2 regions of the Massilia sp. IC2-476 genome follow, and region 1 is predicted to be linked to the other one. Evidence: predicted binding sites of a transcription regulator. Region 1 holds the regulator's gene; the other holds the start of a gene.
What was found. The regulator LexA, encoded in region 1, represses DNA repair genes until DNA is damaged. The targets are predictions, from matches to a motif close to ACTGTATNNNNATACAGT.

Region 2: the regulator LexA is predicted to act here: its motif matches at 1,641-1,658, upstream of LK539_RS00590 (PA0069 family radical SAM protein).

Annotation. Positions count from the first base shown of each region.
Region 1 covers NZ_JAJFER010000001.1:298,620-301,808, forward strand. The annotation lists gene priB (primosomal replication protein N) at 1-100, opposite strand, end outside; gene rpsF (30S ribosomal protein S6) at 140-526, opposite strand; gene lexA (transcriptional repressor LexA) at 825-1,457, shown strand; gene LK539_RS01440 (tetratricopeptide repeat protein) at 1,544-2,266, opposite strand; gene LK539_RS01445 (cystathionine gamma-synthase family protein) at 2,365-3,189, opposite strand, start outside.
Region 2 covers NZ_JAJFER010000001.1:119,919-123,107, forward strand. The annotation lists gene LK539_RS00585 (CheR family methyltransferase) at 1-139, opposite strand, end outside; gene LK539_RS00590 (PA0069 family radical SAM protein) at 457-1,578, opposite strand; gene LK539_RS00595 (DTW domain-containing protein) at 1,855-2,490, opposite strand; gene LK539_RS00600 (efflux transporter outer membrane subunit) at 2,487-3,189, opposite strand, start outside.

The DNA.
Region 1 (3,189 bases):
AACTGTGCTGCAGGATGGCGCCCACGATGGGGACGCCGGCCGGGGTGAATCGCAGTACGTCTCGCTCCGCGATGGTCGCGATGAGCTGGAACTGATTCACTGCGATGCTTTACTTGGTTCGTTAATTCCTGGAAAAAACTTAGGCAGCTGCGGCCGGGGCAGCGGCTGCTGCTTCTGCGCGGTGGCTCTTGGCTGCGTCTTCGCGCTGGACCGACTTCATCATCGGCGACGGTGCGGTTTCGGCCTTCTTCATCTTGACGGTCAGGTGACGCAGGACGGCATCGTTGAACTTGAATGCGGTTTCCAGCTCGACCAGGGTCTCGTTGTCGCACTCGATGTTCATGCAGATGTAGTGGGCTTTCGGCAGCTTCTGGATCTGGTAAGCCATCTGGCGACGGCCCCAGTCTTCCACGCGATGGATGTTACCGCCGCGGCTGGTCACCGTGGTCTTGTAACGCTCGATCATCGCCGGAACTTGCTCGCTCTGGTCCGGGTGGACGATAAAAACGATTTCATAATGACGCATGCAACACTCCTTAAGGACGTTTAAACAAATGCCCACCTCGGCGTCAAGACGAGTGTGGGAAGGGGTAAGCCCACGATTATAGCCGGAAAAGCGGGCAGTTGGGAAGCCGGGGTGTGGTTTGGGATGGAAGGAGACCTTGCCTGTCCGCCAAGTACCTGCGTACACGCCGCCACACTTTGGCAGTCGGAGGACCCGGATTGCACAATTTTTTTACACTTTTCCCGCGTTTGCCCTTGCGCATTGCGGAATACTGTACAAAAATACAGTCTGCTCTTACAACTAATGCCGTATAACACCCATGCTCAAGCTCACTGCAAGGCAAGAACAGATCCTTAACCTGATCAAGGAAGCGATCGAGAATACCGGTTTCCCGCCGACCCGCGCCGAAATCGCGGCCGAGCTGGGTTTCAAGTCGGCCAACGCGGCCGAGGAACACCTGCAAGCCCTGGCGCGCAAGGGCGCGATCGAGATTTCGCCGGGCACCTCGCGCGGTATCCGCCTCGTCGGCGCCTCCGTCGAGCAGATCCCGATGCCGCCTCCGAACCTGATGATGTCGCTGCCGCTGGTCGGCCGCGTCGCCGCCGGTTCGCCGATCCTGGCGCAGGAACACGTCGAAGCCACCTACTCCGTCGACACCGCCATGTTCTCGGCGCGCCCCGACTTCCTGTTGAAGGTCAAGGGCTGGTCGATGCGCGACGCCGGCATCTGCGATGGCGACTTTCTGGCGGTCAAGAAGGTCGACAGCGCCAAGAACGGTCAGATTGTCGTCGCCCGCCTGGGCGAGGAAGTCACCGTCAAGCGCTACCGCAAGACCGGCAACCTGGTCGAGCTGCTGCCGGAAAACCCGGACTTCAAGGTGATCCAGGTGACGCCGGAAGACGAGTTCGCGCTCGAGGGCCTCGCAGTCGGCCTGATGCGCAGCTGGCACTAACAATTCCCCCGATGGCTGCGTTGCATCGCCTTGCCCTCGGGGTTTTGTTAGTCGAGCGTAAAAAAAGCGGGCACGGCCCGCTCTTTTTATTTGTCCTTGAACAGGGTCGAGCTGTTGGTCTTGACCATCTTGTTGTGTTCGGAGACATAAGCCTCGGTCGCCTTGCGCCAGGCTTCGAAGTCCGCCAGGATCAGCTTCGAACTCACCTTGGCCTCCTCCGACAGGTTGGCCTGCAGCTGCTCCAGGTGGGCGTTCGATTTCTCCAGCTCGTCCTTCTTCATCAGCTTGCGGATGTCTTCCGGCACGCGCTTGGTGAGCGGCGAGGCCGCATTCAGGTTGGTGACGTACTTGTTGTAGCAATCCTGCCAGGTGTTGATGGCGGCGCCGATGCGGTCGATGTCGGCGTTGATCTTCGACATCGCCGGGATGCGCGGCGCCGTGCAGCGGAATTCGCCCGACTTCAGGTCTTCGCCATCGTAGCCGCTGATCCAGTAATCGATCTCCTTGCGGCGCTTGACGCGCTGGTCCATCAGCTCGAGGGACGCGATCGCGACCTTGTTGCCCTTGGCGGCAGCCTTCTTGAACACGGCCTCGGCCTTCGCCTCATCCACCTGCCCCGCTTCGCCGTACCAGTACATCTGGCCGAGCGCCTGCTGCGCGTCCGGGTTACCGGCATTGGCCAGTTTGGTATAGATCTTCAGCGCCGCCGCGTAGTCCTTTTTCTCGAACAGGGCGTTGGCGTCTTCCAGCTCGCCGGCAAAGGCGGCGCCGCACAGCAGCAGGGAGGCAAGGAACAGCTTGGTCTTCATAGACGTGATACCGATGGGAATGGAGTCCCATGATAGCGGTAATGTGCCGTGCCGCTCAACCGCTGAATGAAAAACGGCAGCCGTAGCTGCCGTCGTGTTTACGCTTCCAGCGCCTGGCGGAAGTCCGCCAGCAGGTCGTCCGTGTCCTCGATGCCCACCGACACCCGGATCAGGGATTCGGCGATGCCCATGCTGGCGCGACGCTCGGGCCCCATCTCGAAGAAGATCGTGTGCGCCACCGGGATCACCAGGGTGCGGGTGTCGCCCAGGTTGCTGGCCGGGATGCCCAGCTTCAGGCGGTTCAGGTAGTCGAAGCAGTCGATATCCTCGCGCAGCTCGAAGCTCATCAAGGAGCCGCCCGCGCGGAACAGCTCCTTCGTGATGCCGTGCTGCGGATGCGAAGGCAGGCCCGGGTAGTGCACTGCCGAGACCCGCTCATCCGCCTCCAGCATCTGCGCCAGCGCCAGCGCATTGCTGCTGGTGCGTTCCATGCGCAGCGCCAGGGTCTCGGCGCCCACCGCGATGTGGTGCGCCGCCTCCGGGCCGAGCGCCGCGCCGAAGTCGCGCAAGGCCTTGGCGCGCAACTGGGCCAGGCCCTGGTTGGCGGCCGGCTGCTTGCGGAAGTTGGCCGCGATGTTCGGGTAGGCGCTCCAGTCGAACAGGCCGGTGTCGGTCAGGGCGCCGCCGAGCGCATTGCCATGCCCGCCGATCGACTTGGTCAGCGAATTGACCACCAGGCCCGCGCCCACCGCCTTGGGACGGAACAGGTAGGGCGTGGTCATGGTGTTGTCCACCACGTAGAGGATGCCGCGCTCGCGGCACAGCTGGCCGATGCGGGCGAGGTCCGCCACCTGGGTGCGCGGGTTGGCGATGGTCTCGACGAACACCATGCGCGTCTCAAGCGTCAAGGCCGCTTCCACCTT
Region 2 (3,189 bases), 180 kb from region 1:
TGGCGCTGGGCGCGTCCGGGGCCAGATGCAGCACGACCACCAGGGCCATGCCGGGCGCCGGCGGCATGTTCTCGAGCAGCTGCATCAGGGCCGGCAGGCCACCGGCCGACGCCCCGATGCCGACCACTGGAAACGTCACTGCCCCGCTTGAAGACAGATCCGGCAAGGTGGACTCCGGCTGCTCATCCATAACTGAAATCCGTCAAGGTATTAAATATTGGATAAGTATAAACCGGCGGCAGTGCCTGTCGACATTCATGGCCCCCCTGCCATTTGCGGGAAATGGACAGGCTGCCCATGATGCGTGACCGCCTCACGTGCACCATGGCGACGACAGGAATCGGGACCGCGTTGCATGGCACGGCGCGGCTCCGGCAAAGGAGAGCCGGTGGACAGGATGCGGGTGCCAGCTACGCCAGTCGCGCCGCCAGCGACGCATGCCCTGGCGGCAGCATGCTAGAAGAGGTCGAGCTGTCCGCCCGTCCTGGCGCCGCCTTTGCCTGGCGCGGGCGGCACCACCAGCGGCTTGCGGAACTGCGAGCCATCCAGCCTGCCGAAGCGCCCGCGAAATTCTCCCATCCCCAGCCTGTCTACCGCCTTGGTAAAACGCTGGCGGATGAGGTCGGACCAGATGCCCTCTCCCTGCATGCGTTTGCTGAAGTCGCTGTCATAGTCCTTGCCGCCGCGCAGGTCGCGGATGCGGTTCATCACCCGTTGGGCGCGGTCGGGGAAGTGCGCCTGCAGCCATTCCTGGAACAGCGGGTTCACTTCCCATGGCAGGCGCAGCACGGTGTAATGGGCGCCAATGGCGCCGGCGTCGTGGGCCGCCTCGAGGATGCGTTCGATCTCCGGTTCGGTGACGAAAGGAATGATGGGCGCGACGCTCACGCTCACCGGGATACCGGCTTCCGTCAAGGTGCGGATGGTGCGCAGGCGGCGCGCCGGTGCGGCCGCGCGCGGCTCGAGGGTGCGCGAGATGGCGGGGTCGAGCGTGGTGAGCGTGATCGCGGCGCAGGCCTGGCTCTTTTCGGCCATCGGCGCGATCAGGTCGATGTCGCGCTCGATCAGCGAGGACTTGGTGATGAGTCCGACCGGGTGCTGGCATTCCTTCAGCACTTCCAGCACCGCGCGCGTCAGGCGCAGTTCGCGTTCGCAGGGTTGATAGGCGTCGGTGTTGACGCCGATGGCGATGTGCTCGGGCACGTAGCCCGGCTTGGCCAGTTCGCGCCGCAGCAGCTCGGCCGCGTTCACCTTGGCGAACAGGCGGCTTTCGAAGTCGAGCCCCGGCGACAGGCCGAGGTAGCTGTGGCTCGGGCGGGCGAAGCAGTAAATGCAGCCGTGTTCGCAGCCCCGATAGGGATTCAGCGAGACGTTGAAGGGCACGTCGGGCGAGCTGTTGCGCGACAGGATGGACTTGGCGACTTCGTCGGTAACGGTCGTGCGCAGGCTCGCTGCTTCTTCTTCGTCGCGTTCCCAGCCGTCGTCGAACTCTTCGCGTCCGTTGAGCTCGTACCTTCCTTGCAGGTTCGACACCGCGCCCCGGCCCTTGCGCGCGGCGAGCGGACGCGGGCCGAGCATCGGCTGCTCGTCCACGGGCTGGCGCTGTTCAGGGTTATTGCGATCGGGCACGGCGGCTCCATACTGTACGTTTATACAGTATGGTACGCCTTGCTCAGTTTGAATTCAAGTCCGGCACAAAAGCCCCCTGTTGCCGAAATAGAGTTGTAGGGTGGGCAGGTTTCCCTGCCCACGCGGTTCGATCACGTGTTCTGACCTGCTCACTATTTCGCTAACACCTGTTGACCGCGTGGGCGTTCGTGTCATGGGCCACTGGCCCATGACACCCCGCCCACCCTACAATGGATCGGCGTCTCGGACTTGACCGTTATGCGGCACAAAAGCGGCCTGTTGCCCGACAAAGCCGTCGAAGGCGTCCAGCAGCGGCTGGAACGACACTCCCTCGCCTTCCAGCTGGGCCAGCGCCAGGGCCGCCGCTTCCAGCGAAGACAGCTGGTGCGGCGCATGCGCCTTGCGAATCCGATAATTCGAGGGGGCCACTTCGCGCAGGGCCAGCTGCGGCAGCGTCTGCAGGGCCGGATTCAGGTACAGCATCTTGCGGCTCTTGCGCCAGGTGGCATCCAGCACCACCAGGCGCAGCCGTCCGGCGTCCTGCGGCACAAAGTGCGGCGGTACCGGCAGGCCGGCGTCGCCATCGGTGTCCGGATACAGCAGCACCGGCGCCCGCCCATCCGCATGCAGCAGCGCGTCGAGTGCAGGCGCATCGAAGGTCTCCCCTACCGCCAGCACGCTGCCCGGCACGCTCAGGTGCAGCAGGCGCGCACTGTTCTTGGCATTGCCGACCTCCAGCGGATGCTGCAGCACCAGGAGCGCCACACGTGGCTCCACCCGCGTGATCCACCGGCAGATGCAGGCCGACTGCGCGCGCAGGCAGGTCGCGCAGCGCGCGCGTTTTACGGCTGGCTCGTTCACGGCGTCGGCGTCCAGCCGCCGCCCAGCGCGCGGTACAGGTCGACGTGGGCCGCCAGCAGGCTGGCGCGCAGCTGCAGCACGGTGTTCTCGGCGCTGAAGGCGTTGCGCTGGGCGTCCAGCTCTTCCAGGTAGGAAGCGTAGCCGTTCGCATACCGGTTGTGCGCCACGCGCAGCACCTCGTTGGCGGCGGTGCGGCGCGCTTCCGCTTCCGCCAGCTGGCGCCGCAGGCCGTCGATGCCGGCCAGTGCGTTCTCGGTCTCGGCAAACGCGCCGCGCACCACGTTCTCGTAGGTGAATACGGCGCGGTCGCGCACGGTGCCCGCGATCTCGGCCTGGGCGCGCAGGCGGCCGGCATCGAACAGGGGCGCCAGGATGCTGCCCCCTAAGCTCCACAGCTCGGTGGGTGACTGCAACAGATTACCCAGGCTGTGGCCTTGCGCGCCGAGCGAAGCCGTGAGGCGGATCGACGGCAGCAGCTGGTCGCGCGCCGCGGCCAGGCTGGCGTCCGCCGCCGCCACCGCGCGCTCGGCCTGGGCAATGTCGGGACGGCGCCGCAGCAGTTCCGAGGGCAGGCCGGGGCCGGGCGTCGGCATGCGCAGGTCCAGCAGCGGCAGGCCCCGGGCCACCGGGCCGGGGCTGCTGCCGAGCAGAAGATTCAGCGCCTGTTCCTGCTGCGCGATCGCGCGCTCCAGCTGCGGC